Regions from separate parts of the Streptomyces sp. NA02950 genome, predicted to be linked through region 3. Evidence: predicted binding sites of a transcription regulator. Region 3 holds the regulator's gene; each other region holds the start of a gene.
What was found. Region 3 encodes HrcA, which represses chaperone genes, less so after heat shock. Its sites were predicted from a motif close to TTNGCACTCNGNNNNNCNGAGTGCNAA; they were not measured.
Positions count from the first base shown of each region.

Region 1 (5,673 bases), 2.4 Mb from region 3:
CCCGGCGGAAGCGCTCGCTCCGGTCGCGACCGCCCCAGATCGCCGCACCGCCCGCCCGGCCGTTCCCCTGCCGATAACGTGCGCCTATGACGACTGCACTGATTACCGGAACCACAGCGGGCATCGGAGCCTCCTTCGCCAGCCGGCTCGCCGCCGACGGGCACAACCTGGTGCTCGTCGCGCGCGACGAGAAGCGGCTGCACGAGCAGGCGGCGGATCTGCACGACCGGCACGGCGTGGAGGCCGAGGTCCTGCGGGCCGATCTGTCCGAGGAGGACGGCATCGCGGCGGTCGAGGCCCGGCTCACCGACCGCACGCACCCGGTCGATCTGCTCGTCAACAACGCCGGGTTCGGCAACCGCGGCCGCTATCTGGAGGTGCCGCTCGCCGATGAACTGCGGATGCTCAGGCTCCACTGCGAGGCGGTGCTCCGGCTCACCAGCGCGGCCTGCGAGACGATGGGCGACCGGGGCCGCGGCGGGGTGATCAATGTGTCGTCGATCGCGGCGTTCTTCCCGCGCGGGACGTACGGCGCGAGCAAGGCGTGGGTCGTGCAGTTCACCCAGGGCGCGGCGAAGGACCTGGCGAGCTCGGGCGTACGGCTGATGGCGCTGTGCCCCGGATTTGTGCGGACGGAGTTCCACGCGCGGGCGGGGATCAAGCCGGACAGCGTGCCGAACTGGATGTGGCTGGACGCCGACCGGCTGGTCGCGACGGCGCTGAAGGACTTCTCGCGCGGGAAGTCGCTCTCCATCCCGGACCCGCGCTACAAGACGATGACGGGGCTGGCGAAGCTGGTCCCGCGGGCGGCGGTGTCCGCGGTCTCCTCCCGGGTCGGCCGCAAGTACGCCCGCCGGTAACCCGCCCGCCGGCAGGCGCCGCTCAGCGCGAAGGCGCGGCCGCCCCGCCCGGGGTGACCGCGCCTTCGTGGCGTGCGGCTCGCGTCAGTGCGCGTGACCGTGGCCGTGGCCTCCGGCCTCCGGCTCTTCCTCGGCCGGCTTCTCGACCACCAGGGTCTCGGTGGTGAGCAGCAGCGAGGCGATCGACGCGGCGTTCTCCAGCGCGGAGCGGGTGACCTTGACGGGGTCGATGACGCCCGCCTTCACCAGGTCGCCGTACTCCTCGGTGGCCGCGTTGTAGCCGTGGCCCTTCTCGAGCTCGGCCACCTTCGCGGTGATGACGTAGCCCTCGAGACCGGCGTTCTCGGCGATCCAGCGCAGCGGCTCGACCGAGGCGCGGCGGACCACGGCGACACCGGTGGCCTCGTCGCCCTCCAGGCCGAGGTTGCCCTCGAGCACCTTGGCGGCGTGGACCAGGGCGGAGCCACCACCGGAGACGATGCCCTCCTCGACCGCGGCGCGGGTCGCGGAGATGGCGTCCTCCAGACGGTGCTTCTTCTCCTTGAGCTCGACCTCGGTGGCCGCGCCCACGCGGATCACGCACACACCGCCGGCCAGCTTCGCCAGACGCTCCTGGAGCTTCTCGCGGTCCCAGTCGGAGTCGGTGGTCTCGATCTCGGCCTTGATCTGGGCGATCCGGCCGGCGACATCGTCGGCCTTGCCGCCACCGTCGACGATGGTGGTGTCGTCCTTGGTGACGGTCACGCGGCGGGCGGTGCCCAGCACGTCCAGACCGGCCTGGTCCAGCTTGAGGCCGACCTCCTCGGCGATGACGGTGGCGCCGGTGAGGGTCGCCATGTCACCGAGCATCGCCTTGCGGCGGTCGCCGAAGCCCGGGGCCTTCACCGCGACGGCGTTGAAGGTGCCGCGGATCTTGTTGACGACGAGGGTGGACAGGGCCTCGCCCTCCACGTCCTCGGCGATGATCAGCAGCGGCTTGCTGGCGCCGGCCTGGATGACCTTCTCCAGCAGTGGCAGCAGGTCCTGGATCGAGGCGATCTTGCCCTGGTGGATCAGGATGTACGGGTCGTCGAGGACGGCCTCCATACGCTCCTGGTCGGTCACCATGTAGGGCGAGAGGTAGCCCTTGTCGAAGGCCATGCCCTCGGTGAAGTCCAGCTCCAGGCCGAAGGTGTTGGACTCCTCGACGGTGATGACACCGTCCTTGCCGACCTTGTCCATCGCCTCGGCGATAAGCTCGCCGACCTGCTTGTCCTGGGCGGACAGCGCGGCCACGGCGGCGATGTCGGTCTTGGAGTCGATCGGGCGGGCGGTGGCCAGCAGGTCGTCCGAGACGGCCTTGACCGCGGCGTCGATGCCCTTCTTCAGGGCGGCCGGGGAGGCACCGGCGGCCACGTTGCGCAGGCCCTCGCGGACCAGCGCCTGGGCCAGCACGGTGGCGGTGGTGGTGCCGTCACCCGCGATGTCGTTGGTCTTGGTCGCCACCTCCTTGACGAGCTGGGCGCCCAGGTTCTCGTACGGGTCGTCGACCTCGACCTCACGGGCGATGGTGACACCGTCGTTGGTGATGGTCGGCGCGCCGAACTTCTTGTCGATGACGACGTTCCGGCCGCGGGGGCCGATGGTCACCTTGACCGTGTCCGCCAGCTTGTTGACGCCGCGCTCGAGGGCTCGACGGGCGTCCTCGTCGAACTTCAGGATCTTCGCCATGAGTTGCGTATGTCCTCTCAAACGAACCGCGCCCCGACCCCGGGTATCTGTGACACGGGCACCGGGGCGCGGCTCATAGGCAAAACTTCGGTGATTACTTCTCGACGATCGCGAGGACGTCGCGAGCCGAGAGGACGAGGTACTCCTCGCCGCTGTACTTCACCTCGGTGCCGCCGTACTTGCTGTAGAGCACGACGTCACCGACGGCGACGTCGAGCGGAAGACGGTTGCCGTCCTCGAAGCGGCCCGGGCCCACGGCCAGGACAACGCCCTCCTGGGGCTTCTCCTTGGCAGTGTCCGGGATGACCAGACCGGAAGCCGTGGTCTGCTCGGCGTCGAGCGGCTGGACCACGATGCGGTCCTCGAGCGGCTTGATGGCAACCTTGGAGCTGGTGGTCGTCACGATCCGACCTCCCCCTTCGGAGATCTCACGGGGTTAACTGTCTGAGGTGGCGACCAGGTGGATCCGTCGTCGCGGGTGCCGGACCTGCCCGTCGCTGTGTGGCTGGCACTCCGTACTGCCGAGTGCCAGCCTCGACATTATGACGCGGTTAGCACTCAGTCAACTAGAGTGCCAGGCGAACGGTGGGTGCCCCCACCAGCGCACTAGCGCCGGTGGGGGCACCGCTCATGCTGCCTGGGCCGTCTCTGGGCCGTCTCTGCCCTGGTCAGGCCACTGGAAGAGCTTATCGACCGCCCGCCGCGTGCGCGCCTGACTGCTCGGCATCAGGTGCGCGTACACCCGGAGGGTGAGCGCGGGATCGGCGTGCCCCAGGTACTCACTCACGGCCCTGATGCTCTCCCCCGCGTCCAGCAGCACGGAGGCGTAGAAGTGCCTCAGCGCGTGCATGCCGTGTTCGCGGGCCGAGGCGTACCGCTCCCCCCGCTCCCGCTCCGGGATGACCCCCGCGGCGACCAGAGCGGGTTTCCAGGCGTCCACGTTGAAGTTCTCCCGGCGGACCGCGGTACCGCTCGGAGTGGTGAAGATCAGTCGATGCGTGACCGGTGGCCCGTCCGGGCGCAGCCACGGCAGGGTGACGGGGGTCGGAGGATTGACCTCGGCGTGCTGACGCACGGCGTCAGCCACCGCACGGGGCAGCGGTACGTCCCGAATCTTGTTGCACTTGGGCGGGGCGAACACTGGCTTCCCCCGGACCAGCTTGACCTGTCGCAGAACGTGCAGGGTCTCGCCCTCGAAGTTCAGGGCGTCCGCGGCCACGCCGAAGACCTCCCCCTGCCGCAGCCCGCATCCGGCGGCAAGGTCGACCATGGGCCGGAAGATCTCAGGCAGTCCGTCCCGCACCGCGAAAACCCGATCAGCCTCCCAGGGGACAAGCCGCTTCGGCTCGATCGCTGGCGCCCGGACGGTTCCGGCGTCGCACGGGTTGCGGTTCAGGTGACCGTCGTCCACAGCGGCCGACAGCAGGGCACGAACGTTCGCGTAGATCGTGCGACCGTAGGAGCCAGCCACCCCGGCCCGCTCCAAGGCGTGGACCCAATCCCGGATGTGTCCGGGCTGGAACGAACCGAGCGGGCGCGAGCCGAGGTACGGGTAGGCGTGCCGCCGGAGCCGCATCTCGACCATGTCGCGGGTGCTCACGTTCGTCGTCTGCGAGGCGTGCCACTTCTCCGCGTACTGCCGGAAGGTGATCCGTCCGGCCGTCGGGTCGATGTACTGCCCGCGCGACATGTCGGCCTCGATGTGGGCAAGCCACTGGTCGGCGAGCCGCTTCTGTTTGTCGGGGAATGACTTGCTCTTCTCGGTGCCGTCGGGGCCGATGTAGCGGGCGCGGTAGCGCATGCCGGTGCCGTGACGGTCGGTCTTGACGCGGCGGGCTTTGCCGTCGGCTGTCTCGGTCTTGTACCAGCGGTCTTGGATGTGGCCTGCCATGGAGGCTGTGGTCCCTTCGCGCGTGCATGGGAGCGGGGCGGGGCCGTGTGGCCCCGCCCCGCGGCGTGGGTGGTTGGGCTGTGTCTGTGGTCAGGCAGCGACCGAAGCTGCCTTGCGCTCCCGGACGTAGCGATGGACGTCGGCAGGGTCGTAGCGCAGGTGCTTGCCGATCCGGAAGCCGGGCGGGCCGAGGCGCTTCTTGCGCCACTGGTAGACGGTCTCCTTGGGCACCTCGAAGATCTCGGCGATGTCGTCGGGGGTGAGGTAGCGGTCCGGCAACCCGGCGCGGAGCGTGGCGCGCGGGTCCGGCTGTTCACGTGCGGTGCTCATGACGTGTCCTCCGTGCGCGGGCGCGGGTCCTGTTTCGGGGGTCTGCGCCTGTCCGAGGTGCGGATTTCTGCGTCATCGCGTCACGCACGTCATTTGCGGTTCTGACCTGCGGTTATGCGGTGACGCGGGCAGCTCGGGGCGTGTCACAGGGCGGGGCGGGGTTCTGTCACCCGTGACGCGGGTGACGCGGGATGACGCAGGTTTGGCCGTCTGCGTCACCGCTGTAGCCGCTGGTCAGGGACCGGGTTGGGGTGGCTGGTGACGTGGGTGACGCAGGGTCTCTTCTCTTAGGAAGAGAAGAGGGGGTGGTGTCTGTGGTGGTGCGGTGCTGCTCAGGACGTGAAGAAGGAGCCGCTTCGCGGCGCGTCTTGTGCAGCGGCGGCAAGCCGCCGGAACAGCAAGAGGAGCACCGCCCAGGCGCGGGGTGCTCCTCTTGCTTGTGCGGTGTGGCGCCGTGGTGGCGCGGGTCAGAACGCCGTTTCCTGCTCGTTCGGTGGCGGGAGCGGGGGTCGGGTCATCTCGATGTAGCGGGCGGCGCTGGTGCGGCCCCAGTCGATGAGGACGCCGCGTGCGGCGAGGGTCGGCTGTAGCCGCTTGAGCCGGTCGGAGAGGACCTTGCCGGTGGTGGGCCAGCCCTTGGGCAGGGGACGGCACTCCTCGCCGCTGTAGAGGCCGGTGAGGCAGTGCAGCCACTCCGAGGACGACATACGGACTTCCGCGCCCGCATCGAGCCCGGCGGCGTGCTTCAAGACCGTCTGCGCGAGGAGGTCTCCTTCGATGACGTCGTCGTTGAGGTCATCGAGGCTGGCCCGGTACGCGGCCAGCGAGCCGAACCCGGTAGCCGCATCGAGTTGCGCGCACAGGTGGGCGAAGTCGGCCATC
Region 1 is NZ_CP054916.1:3,913,564-3,919,236, forward strand. Features, by position in the region: gene HUT19_RS16705 (SDR family oxidoreductase) at 87-860, shown strand; gene groL (chaperonin GroEL) at 945-2,570, opposite strand; gene groES (co-chaperone GroES) at 2,665-2,973, opposite strand; gene xerC (tyrosine recombinase XerC) at 3,199-4,461, opposite strand; gene HUT19_RS16725 (helix-turn-helix domain-containing protein) at 4,552-4,791, opposite strand; gene HUT19_RS16730 (ATP-binding protein) at 5,259-5,673, opposite strand, start outside.
Region 1: a site for HrcA is predicted at 3,122-3,148, ahead of groES (co-chaperone GroES). Genes of this name have one in related genera too.

Region 2 (5,673 bases), 980 kb from region 3:
CGCTTCCAACGAGAAGCTGCGCGCACGCTCGCGCCGGATCGTCTCGCTGGCCACCGGCGCCCCGGAGGAACGGATCGAGAGCGCGCTCGCGGCCACCGACGGCGAGACGAAGAACGCCATCCTCACCATCCTGGGCGAGGTGGACGCGCCGACCGCCGAGAAGCTGCTCGGTGAGGCGGGCGGCCATCTGCGCGCGGCCCTGGAGGCGGCCCGGGCTCGGTAAGCGCTCCGCAGGGAGCGCCGCGAGGTGCCGTCATGCCTCCGCGGCTGCGTCGTGGCTGGTCGCGCCCACGCGGCGGAGCCGCACATCGACACAGCCCCGCCCCCTTCACAACGGGCCGGAGAAACGCCGTCGGGGCGGCACCCCTGGGAGAGGGTGCCGCCCCGACGTTCAGGACGGTTGGACCGACGAGGGATCGTCGATCAGAAGTCCATGTCACCGCCCGGCATGCCGCCCGGAGCGCCCGCCGCGGCGGCCTTCTCCGGCTTGTCGGCGATGACGGCCTCGGTGGTCAGGAACAGCGCGGCGATCGACGCGGCGTTCTGGAGCGCGGAGCGCGTGACCTTGGCCGGGTCGATGATGCCCTCGGCGATGAGGTCGACGTACTCGCCGGTGGCCGCGTTGAGACCGTGGCCCGGGGTCAGGTTGCGCACCTTCTCCACCACGACGCCGCCCTCGAGACCGGCGTTGACCGCGATCTGCTTCAGCGGGGCCTCGAGCGCCAGGCGGACGGCCTGGGCGCCGGTGGCCTCGTCGCCCTCGAGCTCCAGCTTCTCGAAGACCGACACGGTCTGGAGCAGGGCCACGCCACCACCGGCGACGATGCCCTCCTCGACGGCCGCCTTGGCGTTGCGCACCGCGTCCTCGATGCGGTGCTTGCGCTCCTTGAGCTCGACCTCGGTGGCGGCACCGGCCTTGATGACGGCCACGCCGCCGGCCAGCTTCGCCAGGCGCTCCTGGAGCTTCTCGCGGTCGTAGTCGGAGTCCGAGGACTCGATCTCGGCGCGGATCTGGTTGACGCGGCCCTGCACCTGGTCGGTGTCGCCGGCGCCGTCCACGATGGTGGTCTCGTCCTTGGTGACGGTGACCTTGCGGGCGCGGCCGAGCAGGTCGAGACCGGCGTTCTCCAGCTTGAGGCCGACCTCCTCGGAGATGACGGTGCCACCGGTGAGGATGGCGATGTCACCGAGCATGGCCTTGCGGCGGTCACCGAAGCCCGGAGCCTTGACGGCGACGGACTTGAAGGTGCCACGGATCTTGTTGACGACCAGGGTCGCCAGGGCCTCGCCCTCGATGTCCTCGGCGATGATCAGCAGCGGCTTGCCGGACTGCATGACCTTCTCGAGCAGCGGGAGGAGGTCCTTCACGCTGGTGATCTTCGAGTTGACGATCAGGATGTACGGGTCGTCGAGCGACGCCTCCATACGCTCCATGTCCGTCGCGAAGTACGGGGAGATGTAGCCCTTGTCGAAGCGCATGCCCTCGGTGAGCTCGAGCTCGAGCCCGAAGGTCTGCGACTCCTCGACGGTGATGACGCCTTCCTTGCCGACCTTGTCCATCGCCTCGGCGATGAGCTCACCGATCTGGATGTCGGCGGCGGAGATGGAGGCGGTGGAGGCGATCTGCTCCTTGGTCTCCACGTCCTTGGCCTGCTCGAGCAGCTGGGCGGAGACGGCCTCGACGGCCTTCTCGATGCCGCGCTTGAGGGCCATCGGGTTGGCGCCCGCGGCAACGTTGCGGAGGCCCTCCTTGACCAGCGCCTGGGCGAGGACGGTCGCGGTCGTCGTGCCGTCACCGGCGACGTCGTCCGTCTTCTTCGCGACCTCCTTGACCAGCTCGGCGCCGATCTTCTCGTACGCGTCCTCGAGCTCGATCTCCTTGGCGATGGACACACCATCGTTGGTGATCGTGGGGGCGCCCCACTTCTTCTCGAGGACGACGTTGCGGCCCTTGGGGCCGAGGGTGACCTTGACGGCGTCGGCGAGCTGGTTCATCCCGCGCTCGAGGCCGCGCCGCGCCTCCTCGTCGAACGCGATGATCTTGGCCATGTGAAGTGGTCCTCCCAAGACGGGGTGGATTGCTCCGGACCGCGCTGGCGCCCGCGACGGACGGCCTGCCTGCCGTACGGTTCCTTGCCCCGTATGGCATTGGCGGGCCTCACCGACCCGGTCCTTCTGTCACTCTCACTCTCAGAGTGCTAACGCCAATGATTAGCACTCGACCCATGAGAGTGCAAGCGCCCGTAGGGCGTCGATGGGGGGTGGCGGCCGGGCGACGGGTGGGCGCAAGCGCCCGTAGGGCGTCGATGGGGGGTGGCGGCCGGGCGACGGGTGGGCGCAAGCGCCCGTAGGGCGTCGATGGGGGGTGGCGGCCGGGCGACGGGTGGGCGCAAGCGCCCGTAGGGCGTCGATGGGGGGTGGCGGCCGGGCGACGGGTGGGCGCAAGCGCCCGTAGGGCGTCGATGGGGGGTGGCGGCCGGGCGACGGGTGGGCGCAAGCGCCCGTAGGGCGTCGATGGGGGGTGGCGGCCGGGCGACGGGTGGGCGCAAGCGCCCGTAGGGCGTCGATGGGGGGTGGCGGTCGGGCGACGGGTGGGCGCAAGCGCCCGTAGGGCGTCGATGGCCGGGCGAGGGGCGGCGACGCCAGAGGGCCCGCGCCCCCGGTGCGGGGTGCGGGCCCTCCGACAGTCCAGTCAGCTGCGTCGCGTCGGCGCGTCAGCCAACGGCCACGCGGACCATGTCGGCCTGCGGGCCCTTCTGACCCTGCGAGATTTCGAACTCCACCCGCTGGCCTTCCTCGAGGGTGCGGTAGCCGTCCATCTGGATCGCGCTGTAGTGGACGAACACGTCCGCACCACCGTCGACCGCGATGAAGCCGTACCCCTTCTCCGCGTTGAACCACTTGACGGTGCCCTGAGCCATTCCTAACTCCCCTATTGCTGGCCCTTTTGCGCAGGACCGCACTCCGCGGACCCGGGTCAGACCTCACCCCCCGGTCAGGAGGGTGTGCGCCGGAACGCGTCGACCGCCGCTGAATGTATCCGTCCCAACGCCCTCTGCAACAGGTCAATCGGACGAGAATTCTGGGGACGGCCGTTGGCCCAGAAGTGAAGGATTCTCACGAATGTGGGGCAACTCGGGCCGGACATAGGACACCAACCCGACAAATCATGCTTACATTTCGCGCACAACTTGACGAGTTCCGTATGCGGTTCCAGCCTCCGGCCGGTTCGGAATCTGGCCAACTGTATCGCGGTTCCACACATGGAATCGCCCCGTCCGTTTTTCTCCGGACGAGGCGATTCCGATGGTGAGGAGGTGATCGGGGGTCAGCAGCCGCCCGCGACCGCCGGGATGATCGAGACCCCGGCGCCGTCCGGCGTGGCCGTGGCCAGGCCGTCCGCGAAGCGCACGTCGTCGTCGTTGACGTAGACGTTCACGAAGCGGCGCAGCTTGCCGGTGTCGTCCAGGACGCGGGCGGAAATGCCCTGGTGGTTCTTCTCCAGGTCCGCCAGGACCTCGGCGAGGGTCCCACCCTCGGCGCTGACCTCGGCCTGGCCGCCGGTGTAGGTGCGGAGGATGGTCGGGATTCGGACATTAACACTCATACGAGGCCAGCCTCTCGGAACGAGTCAAGGGTGGGGCGGATGGTGGCGGAGGGGCCCGTGGTGGGGGCCACCGCGTCGAGGGTCTTGAGGCCGTCGCCGGTGTTGAGGACGACGGTCGTCAGAGCCGGGTCGAGGAGCCCGTCCTCGATCAGCTTCTTCGTCACGCCGACGGTGACGCCGCCCGCGGTCTCCGCGAAGATCCCCTCGGTGCGGGCCAGCAGCTTGATGGCGTCGACGATCTGCTCGTCGGTGACGTCCTCCACGGCACCGCCGGTGCGCCGCGCGATGTCCAGGACGTACGGGCCGTCCGCCGGGTTGCCGATGGCCAGCGACTTGGCGATGGTGTCCGGCTTCTGCGGACGCACCACGTCATGACCGGCCTTGAACGCGGCGGAGACCGGGGAGCAGCCTTCGGCCTGGGCACCGAAGATCTTGTAGGGCTTGTCCTCGACCAGACCGAGGGCGATCAGCTCCTTCAGACCCTTGTCGATCTTGGTGAGCTGGGAGCCCGAGGCGATCGGGATGACGATCTGGTCCGGCAGCCGCCAGCCGAGCTGCTCGCAGATCTCGTAGGCCAGGGTCTTGGAGCCCTCGCCGTAGTACGGCCGCAGATTGACGTTGACGAAGCCCCAGCCCTCGCCCGCCGGGTCGCCGATCAGCTCGCTGCAGAAGCGGTTGACGTCGTCGTACGTGCCCTCGATGCCGACCAGGTCACCGCCGTAGACGGCGGCCATGACGACCTTGCCCGCCTCCAGGTCGTGCGGGATGAAGACGCAGGAGCGGAAGCCCGCGCGGGCGGCCGCGGCGCCGACCGCGCCCGCGAGGTTGCCGGTGGAGGAGCAGGACAGAGTGGTGAAGCCGAAGGCACGGGCGGCCTGGACGGCGATGGCGACGACCCGGTCCTTGAAGGAGTGGGTCGGGTTGCCGGAGTCGTCCTTGATGTGCAGCTCACCGGTGACACCGAGCTCACGGGCGAGGTTGTCGGCCTTGACCAGCTTGGTGAACCCTGGATTCAGGCTGGGTGTGTCCGCCACGTCCGCCGGGACCGGAAGGAGCGGGGCATAGCGCCAGATGTTGTTCGGACCGGCCTCGATGCGCCGGCGCAGCCCCTCCGGGTCGCCGGTCGGCAGCTCATACGCGATTTCGAGGGGGCCGAAACACGCCGCACAGGCGAAGATCGGGCCGAGATCGAAGCGCTCACCGCATTCGCGACAGGACAGCGCCACGGCGGGGCCGAAGGGAGGCGTGGTCGACGCGGACGCCGGGGAAGCGGCGGGGGAAGTGGTTGAGCTTTCGACGGATTGCACAGCCATGGAGGCGAGGCCCTTTCTCCTCATCTTCCTCGGGACGCATTTCGCCACGAGCCGGAATTGGCACCTTCCCGAGCTGGGAGCCTCGCTGCGAGAACGAGACCAGCTGGAGGGTTGCCGGGGCTTCAACGGGCCGTTCCCTCTGCCCCTCTGGATGAGCGGTATGGCACCGGGCGCGGGCCCGGCCGTTTGTCCACGTGATGATCGCCACCCGGCCGGGCCGACCCCGACATATGACGGTCATACGCGTTGTTCAAGACTGTAACCGAAGGCCCGGAGGGTTGAGACAGCCGTCCGAAGCGCGAGATGGATCACAGCGGCGATCACTGGTGATCACCCGTGGTCACTGCAGCAGGGAGACAGACAGGTGCTGGATGAGGTGGAGCGCTGGCTGGAGCACCGCTCCTGGTCGGCCGACGACCGTCCGCTGGACCGTCTGCTGGCCGCCAAGCGCGACACGGGCAGCACGGTGAGCGTAGTGCTGCCCGCGCTGAACGAGGAAGCGACGGTCGGGAAGATCGCCGCGGTGATCCGCCGTGAACTGATGGGTGAGGCGGCGCCGCTCGTGGATGAGCTGGTGGTGCTGGACTCCGGCTCCACCGACCGCACCGCGGAGGTCGCCGCGGCGGCCGGTGCGGCCGTGGTGCCCCGGGACTCCCTGCTGCCGCGGCTGCCCGCGCTGCCGGGCAAGGGTGAGGTGCTGTGGCGTTCCCTGCTGGCCACCAGCGGCGAGATCGTCTGCTTCATCGACGCCGA
Region 2 is NZ_CP054916.1:5,307,924-5,313,596, reverse strand. Features, by position in the region: gene murQ (N-acetylmuramic acid 6-phosphate etherase) at 1-223, shown strand, start outside; gene groL (chaperonin GroEL) at 424-2,049, opposite strand; gene HUT19_RS23300 (cold-shock protein) at 2,715-2,921, opposite strand; gene HUT19_RS23295 (MoaD/ThiS family protein) at 3,329-3,607, opposite strand; gene thrC (threonine synthase) at 3,604-4,920, opposite strand; SAM riboswitch class I at 4,938-5,078, opposite strand; gene HUT19_RS23285 (glucosyl-3-phosphoglycerate synthase) at 5,285-5,673, shown strand, end outside.
Region 2: a site for HrcA is predicted at 2,176-2,202, ahead of groL (chaperonin GroEL). Genes of this name have one in related genera too.

Region 3 (5,673 bases):
GCCTCGAAGGCCCGGTGCCCGTCCACGGAGGCCGTCAACTGGCCCCGTACACAGTGGTTCTTCCGTACGAAGGTGACCTTGCCGGTGATCTTGATCTTCTTGTCGTTCTCGGTCTCGCCCCGGCAGTCGACCGACGCGTCGGTCTCGGTGCCCTCGTCCCGCTCACGGTTGGTGTCGCCCGAGGCCGAAGCACCGGCCGTGCGGCCGCCCTTCAGGTCCGCGTTGCAGGTCATCCAGCGGACGTCGACACCGCCCTTCTCCAGGGCCCGGGAGGCGACCTTGTCGGTGGTGACCGCGACGACGATGGAGCTGACCCCGTTGTCCTCCGGGTCGCATCCGGTCACCGCGACGACGGCCGCGACCGATGCCGCGATGGCCAGGAACGGCCGCCCGTGACGATGCCTTACAAGGCTCAATACCCCCATAGGGGACAGGTTCCCACTGGGTGCGACGTACCGGAAGACCATCGTCGGCCACCGTGCCAGGTCATGGCATCGCCCCCGGAGACAGGCCCGGGAGGGCCGCTCAGCCCCAGCGGCCGGTACGCCCCAGCAGCAGCGCGGCCGCCGCCGTTCCGGCCGTCGAGGTGCGCAGCACGCTCGGGCCCAGCCGGTACGGTGCCGCGCCCGCCTCGGCGAATGCGGTCAACTCCTCGGGGGAGACTCCCCCTTCGGGACCCACCACGAGCACGATCTCACCGGAGGCGGGCAGGTGCGCCGCGGCCAGCGGTGCGCTGCCCTCCTCGTGCAGGACGGCCGCGAAATCGGCATCGGCCAGAAGTCGAGCAACCTGCTTGGTCGTCATCGCGTCCGTGACCTCCGGGAAGGTCAGCCGGCGGGACTGCTTGCCCGCCTCGCGGGCGGTCGCCCGCCACTTGCCGAGCGCCTTCAGCCCGCGCTCGCCCTTCCACTGGGTGATGCACCGGGCGGCCGTCCACGGCACCACCGCGTCCACACCGGTCTCGGTCATGGTCTCCACGGCCACCTCGCCGCGGTCGCCCTTCGGAAGGGCCTGCACCACGGTGATCCGCGGGCTCGGCGGCTCCTCGTGACGCACCTCGGCCACCTCGACCAGCAGCCGGTCCTTGCCCTCGACGGCCGCCACGGCGCCGGAGACGCCCGTGCCGCGCCCGTCGGTGAGCACTACGGGCTCGCCGACGCGCAGCCGCCGTACGGAGACGGCATGCCGCCCCTCGGGCCCTTCCAGCGCGATCCGGGCCCCCGCGGCCGCCCCCTCCAGGGAGTCGGCCACGAACACCGGGGCGGTCACAGCACCTCGCCGTCGGACGGCTTGACGTTCAACGCGGCCCGCGCCGCGTCCAGTTCGGCCGCCAGCGTCTCCACCAGCTTCCCGGCGGGCAGCTCACGGGCCAGCCGGTGGCCCTGTCCGGCCCACAGCGCCATGCCCTGCGGATCGCCCTTCTTGGCCGCGGCCTTGCGCAGCCCGGAGGTGAGGTGGTGCAGCTGGGGGTAGGCGGCCGGGGCGTACGGGCCGTGCTCGCGGATGAACCGGTTGACCAGGCCCCGGGCCGGACGGCCGGAGAAGGCGCGGGTCAGCTCGGTCCGGCCGAACATCGGGTCCGTCATGGCGCGCTTGTGCAGGCCGTTGGCCCTGGACTCGGCGGTCACCAGGAACGCGGTGCCCAGCTGGGCCGCGCTCGCGCCTGCGGCCAGCGCCGCGGCGATCTGGGAACCGCGCATCAGCCCGCCCGCCGCGATGACCGAAATCTGCACGAACTCGCGGACCAGCGCGATCAGCGACAGCAGCCCGAAGCCGCCGCCCATGCCGTCCTCGGCCGGGTCGTTGCGGAAGCCGCCCTGGTGGCCGCCCGCCTCCACGCCCTGCACACAGAGCGCGTCGGCGCCCGCCCACTGGGCGCTCTGCGCCTCGACCGGCGAGGTGACCGTGACGACGGTGCGCGTACCGGCCTTGGCCAGGGCGTCCAGGACATCTCGGGTGGGGCAGCCGAAGGTGAACGAGACCACCGGCGCCGGGTCGTCGAGCAGGATCGCCAGCTTCGCCTCGTACGCGTCGTCCACGCCCGCGTCGGGGTCGCCGAGCGGCGTCTGGTACCAGGTGGCCTCGCCCGCGAGCTGCTCGCGGTAGACCTCGATGGCGGCCGGGTCGGCGGTGGGCGGCTGCGGCATGAACAGATTGACGCCGAAGGGCCGGTCGGTCAGTCCGCGCAGCTGTTTGATCTCTTCGTACATCGCCTCCGGGGTCTTGTACCCGGCGGCGAGAAAACCGAGACCGCCGGCCTCGGAGACGGCGGCGGCCAGCGGGGGGCAGGACGCTCCGCCCGCCATCGGCGCCTGCACGATCGGATACCGAAAGAGATCGGTCAGCGCGGAGGACATGGCCACATCGTGTCATGTGCTCCGCACCGGCCGACAACCGGATCACCGCCGTCAGTGGGGATCCCGGCCGGACGCCTACCGCCCGTTGAACGCGTCCTCCAGGCGCGAGAACAGCCCCTGCCGGCCGGGCTTGGCCGCATCCCCCGGGGGACAACCCCCGAACCCCCGGCCGGACACCTACCGCCCGTTGAACGCGTCCTTCAAGCGCGAGAACAGCCCCTGCCGGCCGGGCTTGGCCGCATCCCCCGGGGGACAACCCCCGAACCCCCGGCCGGACACCTACCGCCCGTTGAACGCGTCCTTCAAGCGCGAGAACAGCCCCTGCTGACCGGGCTTGAACTCCCCGGTCGGCCGCTCCTCGCCGCGCAGCTTGGACAGCCGCCGCAGCAGCTCCTCCTGCTCCGCGTCCAGCTTGGTGGGGGTGGTGACCTCGACATGGACGATCAGATCGCCCCGGCCGCCGCCCCGCAGATGGGTGACGCCGCGCTGGTGCAGCGGGATCGACTGGCCGGACTGGGTGCCGGGCCGGATGTCGACCTCCTCCAGGCCGTCCAGCGTCTCCAGCGGCACCTTGGTGCCGAGCGCCGCCGCCGTCATCGGGATGGTCACCGTGCAGTGCATGTCGTCGCCGCGGCGTTGGAAGACCGGATGCGGGACCTCGTGGATCTCCACATACAGATCGCCCGCGGGCCCGCCGCCCGGGCCGACCTCGCCCTCGCCCGCCAGCTGGATCCGGGTGCCGTTGTCCACACCGGCCGGGATCTTCACGGTCAGGGTGCGCCGCGAACGGATCCGCCCGTCACCGGCGCACTCCGGACACGGGGTCGGCACCACGGTGCCGAAGCCCTGGCACTGCGGACACGGCCGCGAGGTCATGACCTGCCCCAGGAAGGAGCGGGTGACCTGCGAGACCTCACCGCGGCCGCGGCACATGTCACAGGTCTGCGCCGAGGTGCCCGGCGCCGCGCCCTCGCCGCTGCACGTGGTGCACACCACCGCGGTGTCGACCTGGATGTCCTTCGTGGTCCCGAACGCGGCCTCGCTGAGCTCCACATCGAGACGGATCATGGCGTCCTGGCCGCGCCGGGTGCGGGACCGGGGGCCGCGCTGCGAAGCGGTACCGAAGAAGGCGTCCATGATGTCGGAGAAGTTGCCGAAGCCCGCGCCGAAGCCACCGGCGCCGCCTCCTCCGCCCGCGCCCGACATCGGGTCCCCGCCGAGGTCGTAGACCTGCTTCTTCTGCGGGTCCGACAAGATCTCGTAAGCGGCGTTGATCTCCTTGAACCGCTCCTGGGTCTTCGGATCCGGGTTCACATCCGGGTGCAGCTCGCGGGCGAGCCGGCGGAATGCCTTCTTGATCTGGTCCTGCGAGGCATCACGCGGCACGCCCAGGACTGCGTAGTAGTCCGTCGCCACTTACGACTCCGCCAGGATCTGTCCGACGTAACGTGCCACTGCGCGTACCGCTCCCATCGTTCCGGGGTAGTCCATGCGGGTCGGTCCGACCACGCCGAGTTTGGCGACGGCCTCGTCGCCCAGACCGTAGCCGACCGCGACCACCGAGGTGGAATTCAGCCCCTCGTGAGCATTCTCATGCCCGATGCGCACGGTCATACCCGAGTCCTTGGCCTCGCCGAGCAGCTTGAGGAGGACGACCTGCTCCTCAAGTGCCTCCAGAACGGGCCGGATCGTCAGGGGGAAATCATGCACGAAACGCGTGAGGTTCGCGGTGCCGCCGATCATCAGCCGCTCCTCGGTCTCCTCCACCAGCGTCTCGAGCAAGGTCGCCAGCACCGTCGAGACCGTCCCCCGGTCCTCCTGCTCGAAGGACTCCGGAAGATCCTGCACCAACTGCGGCACATCCGCGAACCGCCGCCCCACGACACGGCTGTTGAGCCGGGCCCGCAGATCCGCGAGCGACTCCTCGCCCACCGGCGAGGGGCAGTCCACCATGCGCTGCTCGACCCGCCCGGTGTCCGTGATCAGCACCAGCATCACCCGGGCCGGGGCCAGCGGCAGCAGCTCCACATGGCGCACCGTCGAACGGGTCAGCGACGGGTACTGCACCACCGCGACCTGCCGGGTCAGCTGCGCCAGCAGCCGGACGGTGCGGCCCACGACGTCGTCGAGGTCCACGGCGCCGTCCAGGAAGTTCTGGATGGCCCTGCGCTCCGGCGTGGACAGCGGCTTGACTCCGGCCAGCTTGTCCACGAAGAGGCGGTAGCCCTTGTCGGTGGGGATGCGCCCGGCGCTGGTGTGCGGCTGGGCGATGAAGCCCTCGTCCTCCAGCGCGGCCATGTCATTGCGCACCGTGGCCGGGGAGACCCCCAGCCGGTGGCGCTCGGTGAGCGCCTTGGAGCCGACCGGCTCCTCGGTCCCCACATAGTCCTGGACAATGGCACGCAGCACTTCGAGTCTGCGTTCGCTGAGCACCCCGCGCACCTCCAGTCCAGCGGTCTCTTCAGGTCGTCCCCCTGGCACTCAACGGTCACGAGTGCCAGAACCCCTACGCCAGTGTACGGCGGGGTGCGGTGGCCGGGGCAAGAGCCGCCGTGTGGCGGAGGCCGCACGACCCGCCACGCTATCGCTCCGAGAGCTAGCGTCTCGGTATGGAGACGTGTTGGGAAGAGCCGCGGTGGCACGAGGCGGGCTGGGAAACCCTCGCCCCCGGGGTGGCCCGGCTGCGCATGCCGGGCTGGGACGAGACCGTCGGCGTGGTCGTCGGGCGGACGGACGTACTCGTCGTGGACACCGGGGCCACGCTGCGTGACGGTGCCGCGCTCCGCACCCAGATCACCCGGCTCGCCGGGCGCCGCCCGACCCGGATCGCGCTCACCCATCCGCATTTCGACCACGTCCTGGGCACGGCCGCCTTCTCGGGCTGCGAGGTGTACGGGGCCGCGGGCCTGGACGAACTGCTGCGTGCCGAGCGGGAGGAACTGCGCGAGTCGGCCATCCGGCAGGGTGTGGACCGGGGCGCCGCCACCGAGGCCGCCGACCACCTGGTCCTCCCCCACCACTCCGTCTCCGGGGAGGTCACCCTTGACCTGGGCGACCGGCCCGTGCTGCTGGCGAACGTCGGCCCCGGGCACACCGCCCACGACCTGGCGGTCCTGGTCCCCGGGCAGCCCGAGGTGGTCTTCTGCGGCGATCTGGTCGAGGAGTCCGGACCGCCGCAGGCGGGGCGCGACGCGATCCCCGCGCGGTGGCCGGCCGCCCTGGACCGGCTGCTGGCGCTCGGCGGCGAGGAGGCACGGTACGTCCCGGGCCACGGGTCCGTGGTGGACGCCGAGTTCGTCCGCACCCAGCGCGACGA
Region 3 is NZ_CP054916.1:6,284,251-6,289,923, reverse strand. Features, by position in the region: gene HUT19_RS27510 (hypothetical protein) at 1-425, opposite strand, end outside; gene HUT19_RS27505 (16S rRNA (uracil(1498)-N(3))-methyltransferase) at 526-1,269, opposite strand; gene HUT19_RS27500 (nitronate monooxygenase) at 1,266-2,357, opposite strand; gene dnaJ (molecular chaperone DnaJ) at 2,637-3,773, opposite strand; gene hrcA (heat-inducible transcriptional repressor HrcA) at 3,774-4,790, opposite strand; gene HUT19_RS27485 (MBL fold metallo-hydrolase) at 4,967-5,673, shown strand, end outside.

Region 4 (5,673 bases), 2.7 Mb from region 3:
GAGACCTTGCCGCCGTCCTTGATCTTGGACTGGATCAGATCGCTGATGCGCTGGCTGCGCGCGCCGTAACCCCAGTCGTCCGTCAGCAGGTACGGGTACTTCTTCTTGTCGATGACGGCCTGGTTGGCGGTGACGATGTAGCCGCGCTTGGGGTTGAGCTCCCAGGGCAGTGCCGACTGCGGAATGTACTTGCGCCACTTGTAGCGCGAGTCCCAGCCGGGCGCCGGGTAGCGGCCGTCACCCTTGGCGCGCACCGGGATCTTGCCGGGCGCCTGGTAGCCGATGTTGCCCTTGGTGTCGGCGTAGATCAGGTTCTGCGAGGGGACGTCGAAGTCGCGGGCGGCCTTGCGGAAGTCGGTGAAGTTCCGGGCGGTGTTGAGCCCGAAGACGGCGTCCATGGAGTTGGACGGGGACAGCGCGGTCCACTTCAGCGCCACCGCGTAGCCGTCGCCGCGGTCGGGGGCCACATCGTCGGCGCCACGGCCGACCGGGGCGGCCTTCCCGACGTCGGCCAGCTCCTCGTCGCGGTCGGAGACGATCGGTCCGTTGTTGGTGGTGCGGACGGTGATGGTGCGGCTCTTGCCGCCCGCGACCTTGATGGTCTCCTCACGGGTGGTGAAGGGTTGCTGCTTGCCGTCGTAGAGGTAGCTGTGCGAGGTGACCTTCTCCAGATAGAGGTCACTGACGTCGGCGCCCAGGTTGGTCATGCCCCAGCTGATGTTCTGGTTGTGACCTATGACGACGCCCGGCATGCCCGCGAAGGTGAAGCCCGCCGTGTCGTACGGGCAGGAGCTGCTGACCTGCTTGCAGTGCAGGCCCATCTGGTACCAGACGGACGGCAGCTGCGGGGCGAGGTGCGGGTCGTTGGCCAGCAGCGGCTTGCCGCTGGTCGTGTACCTGCCGTCGATGACCCAGGAGTTGGAGCCGATACCGGTGCCGTTCGGGCCGAGCAGCGCCGGGATCTTGTCCAGGGTCCTGGAGAGCGAGGACAGCCCGGTCTGGAGGCCCTGGGCGGTGCTGCCGGCGCCGGGAGCCGTACCGGTGCCCCCCGTACCGCTGGTGCCGCCCGTGGTGGTCGCCTTGGGGTCGAACTCCTCGGTGGCCTCGTCGAGCGCGCCGTCCTGGACGATCGGCTTGTTCCGGCCGTACGGGTACGACGGGTAGAGGTCCTCTATCTGGTCCGCGTCCAGCCTGCTGGACGCCAGGGCGCGGTCCACCTCGTCCTGCATGTTGCCGCGCAGGTCCCAGGCCATCGCCTTGAGCCAGGCGACAGAGTCGACCGGGGTCCACTTCTCCGGCTTGTAGCCCTCGTTCTTGAAGTCCAGGGCCGCGTACTCGACGGACAGTTCCTTGCCCGAGTGGTCCTTGAGGTAGGCGTTGACCCCGTCGGAGTAGGCCCGCAGATACTTCTTGGTGGCGGGCGACAGCTTGGTGTCGTACTCCTGCTTGGCCACCCGGTGCCAGCCCAGGGTGCGCAGGAACGCGTCGGTCTCCACCTGGCCGGATCCGAACATCTCCGAAAGCCGGCCGGACGTCATATGCCGGCGGACGTCCATCTCCCAGAAGCGGTCCTGGGCCTGGACGAACCCCTGGGCGCGGAACAGGTCCTCGGGAGTGCCGCCGTAGAGCTGCGGTATCCCGTAGCCGTCACGCTTGACCTGGACGGGCCCCGAGAGCCCCTTCAGCTGAAGCGATCCCGTGGTCTCCGGGAAGGAGGCACGCACGGTACTGATACTCCAGTACGTGCCGTAGCCGACGCCTCCGACGAGCAGCAGCACGACTGCGATCACGATCAGGCGGAGACGTCGGCTCTTCTTCTTTTTGGGAGAAGAGCCGGTTTTGTTGGCGGGCATCGCTGTCCTTCGAGGGGCAGGGTGATCCTGGAGTGCTGGAGCAACCATAGGCGCAGCGCTGTCTCCGCCCCTACGCGGAGTCATGACTGACGCCCGGCACCGGCCACCGGGCCGGGTCATTACAGCCCGGCCCACCACCCTGACCGGAGGCGCGCGTCAAGAACCCGTAAAATGTTAGGCAAGGCAACGAAGTTCCGGTCGGCCGGGTGCCGCTCACGCGATCCCCGCCGCTCCTGCGAGAAAGGTTCGGCCCCTGACTGTCCACCACCTCAATGAACTGCTGCTGGTCTGCTCGCTCGTCCTCCTCGTCGCGGTGGCGGCCGTCAGGCTCTCCTCCCGCAGCGGGCTGCCCACCCTGCTGATCTACCTCGGGCTCGGCGTGGCCATCGGCCAGGACGGCATCGGGGTCAAGTTCGACGACGCCGAGCTGACGCAGATCCTGGGCTATGCCGCCCTGGTCGTGATCCTGGCCGAGGGCGGTCTCAGCACGAAGTGGCGGGAGATCAAACCCGCCCTGCCGATGGCGGCGGCACTGTCCACCGCCGGCGTCGCGGTGAGCGTGGGGGTCACCGCGGCGGCGGCGCACTATGTGGTGGGACTGGACTGGCGGCAGGCGCTGATCATCGGCGCGGTGGTGTCCTCCACGGACGCGGCGGCGGTCTTCTCGGTGCTGCGCAAGGTGCCGCTGCCCAAGAAGCTCACGGGCGCCCTGGAGGCCGAGTCCGGCTTCAACGACGCCCCGGTGGTGATCCTGGTGGTCGCCTTCTCCACCCAGGGGCCCATCGACCCCTGGTACTTCCTGATGGGCGAGATCGCCCTGGAACTGGCGATCGGCGCGGCAATCGGGCTCGCGATCGGCTGGCTCGGCGCCTACGGTCTGCGGCACGTGGCGCTGCCCGCCTCCGGCCTCTACCCGATCGCGGTGGTGGCCATCGCCGTGACCGCCTACGCGGGCGGCGCGCTGGCGCACGGCTCCGGCTTCCTCGCCGTCTATCTCGCCTCGCTGGTCCTGGGGAACGCCCGGCTGCCGCACTGGCCGGCGACGCGCGGCTTCGCCGAGGGGCTCGGCTGGCTCGCCCAGATCGGCATGTTCGTACTGCTCGGTCTGCTGGTGACACCGCACGACCTAACCGATGACATCTGGCCCGCGGTGGTCGTGGGGCTGGTGCTGACGGTGATCGCCCGGCCGGTGTCGGTCCTGGTCAGCACGGCGCCGTTCCGGGTGCCGTGGCGGGAGAAGGCGCTGCTGTCCTGGGCCGGGCTGCGCGGCGCGGTGCCCATTGTGCTGGCGACCATCCCGATGGTCGGTGAGGTGCCCGACAGCTGGCGGATCTTCAACATCGTCTTTGTGCTGGTGATCGTCTACACGCTGGTCCAGGGGCCGACGCTGCCCTGGCTGGCCACCCGGCTGCGGCTCGGCGAGCCGGAGGAGGCGTCGGACCTCGGGATCGAGTCGGCGCCACTGGAGCGGCTGCGCGGCCATCTGCTGTCGGTCTCCATCCCCCAGGACTCCAAGATGCACGGGGTCGAGATCGGCGAGCTGCGGCTGCCGCCCGGGGCCGCGGTCACCCTGGTCGTCCGGGACAAGGCCAGCTTTGTGCCGTTGCCCTCCACGGTGCTGCGGCGCGGCGACGAACTGCTGGTGGTGGCCACGGACCCGGTGCGCGACGCGGCGGAGAAGCGGCTGCGGGCGGTGGGGCGCGGCGGCAAGCTGGCGGGCTGGCTGGGGACGGGTGGCGGCTGAGCGGGGGCACCGGGGGCGGCGGCGCAGCGTGGGATCGATCACCGTGTGGCTCGATCCAGTGGACTGACGGGCCGGAATACTGCACTATGGAGCGTCGTTAGCACTCATTGAGTGAGAGTGCCAGGAGGAAGTACGTGCCGACCTACCAGTACCAGTGCACCGCGTGCGGCGAGGGCCTCGAGGCGGTGCAGAAGTTCACCGACGACGCGCTCACCGAGTGCCCCAGCTGCCAGGGACGCCTGAAGAAGGTGTTCTCGGCGGTCGGCATCGTCTTCAAGGGCTCCGGCTTCTACCGGAACGACAGCCGCTCCTCCGCCAGCGGCTCGAGCGGTGCTTCGGCCAAGCCCGCGGCGAAGAGCGACAGCGGCAGCTCGTCGTCCGCTTCCTCGTCCTCGTCCTCGGACTCGTCGTCCGGGTCGGGTTCTTCGTCCTCGTCGGCGTCCAGCTCGTCGTCGTCCAGCTCGTCGTCGTCCACGTCGCGCTCCTCGGCGAGCAGCGCCACGTCGGCCGCCTGATCTTCCGCCGCGCCACCCCGCCGTCTTCCTGGAGACGGCGGGGTGGCGCGCGTCGTACGGCGGTTGGGCGTCGTACGGCGATGTGTGCGTCCTACGGCGGGTGTCGAACCGGCGGGCACCGCTGGCTAGGGTGATCACATGGCCGAGACCAGCAGCAGGCAAGCAGACATAGGGGTCATCGGGGGATCCGGGTTCTACTCGTTCCTCGACGATGTGACCGAGATCACCGTTGAGACTCCCTATGGGGCACCGAGCGACACGCTCTTCCTCGGCGACGTCGCGGGACGGCGGGTCGCCTTCCTCCCCCGCCACGGCCGCAAGCACCATCTGCCGCCGCACCGGATCAACTACCGCGCCAACCTGTGGGCTCTGCGCTCGCTCGGTGTGCGGCAGATACTCGGGCCGTGCGCGGTGGGCGGGCTGCGGCCGGAGTACGGGCCGGGGACGCTGCTGGTGCCGGACCAGCTCGTGGACCGTACGAAGGGACGCGTCCAGACCTACTTCGACGGTGAGCCGCTGCCGGACGGCCGGATCCCGAACGTGGTGCACACGACCTTCGCCGACCCGTACTGCCCGGTGGGGCGGAAGGCGGCCGTCGAGGCGGCGCGCGGCCGCGCGTGGGAGCCGGTGGACGGCGGGACGATGTGTGTGGTCGAGGGGCCGCGCTTCTCCACCCGGGCGGAATCGCGCTGGCATGCCGCCCAGGGCTGGTCGGTGGTGGGTATGACCGGCCATCCGGAAGCCGTGCTCGCCCGTGAACTTGGGCTCTGCTACACGTCGTTGTCGCTGGTGACCGATCTGGACGCGGGGGTGGAGACGGGCGAGGGGGTCACCCACACCGAGGTGCTGAAGGTGTTCGGGGAGAACATCGGGCGGCTGCGCGAGGTGCTCTTCGACGCGGTGGTCAGGCTGCCGGAGAGCTCCGAGCGGGACTGCCTGTGCACCCGCGCGCACGACGGCTGGGACCTGGGGATCGAGCTGCCGTAGGGCGGTGCGGGAACGCGCCTGGAGGAGGCGTGGTTGGCGCCTGGGGGCGGGGCGGGGCTGGCGCCTGGGGCAGGGCGTGGCTGACGCCTGGGGGCGGGACGTGGCTGACGCCTGGGGGCGGGACGTGGCTGGCGCCTGGGGCAGGGCGTGGCTGGCGCCTGGGGGCGGGGCATCGCTCGACACCCGGAGGCGGGGCGTCACTCGGGACGGGATGTCGCTCGACACCTGGGGCAGGACATCGCTCGAACGGGTGACCGAGTTGTGCACAGTCCGCTTGGCCGTCCACAGGCCCGAGCGGGTTCGGGCGGGGACGGGCATCGTGAAGGGGCCGGAAGCTCCGGACCCTTCACACCAGGCGGTGATGTGCCATGTCCCATCCGTCCCCCGCACTCGCGTTACCCCGCTCCGCTCCCCCGCTGAGCACGGTTCCCGGTTTCGCCCCGGTCCGGATCGGGCGGGACGGCGGCCATCGGCTGCGGCGGGCGGTGCGGCGGCGCAGACGCCCGATGGCGGCCGGTCTCGCGCTGACCGCCGCGGCGCTCGCTGCCGCGGCACCGCCCGGTCCGGGGCACGG
Region 4 is NZ_CP054916.1:3,606,534-3,612,206, forward strand. Features, by position in the region: gene HUT19_RS15335 (penicillin acylase family protein) at 1-1,853, opposite strand, end outside; gene HUT19_RS15340 (potassium/proton antiporter) at 2,074-3,597, shown strand; gene HUT19_RS15345 (FmdB family zinc ribbon protein) at 3,732-4,112, shown strand; gene HUT19_RS15350 (S-methyl-5'-thioadenosine phosphorylase) at 4,251-5,099, shown strand; gene HUT19_RS15355 (RcpC/CpaB family pilus assembly protein) at 5,468-5,673, shown strand, end outside.
Region 4: a site for HrcA is predicted at 3,695-3,721, ahead of HUT19_RS15345 (FmdB family zinc ribbon protein). Genes of this name have one in related genera too.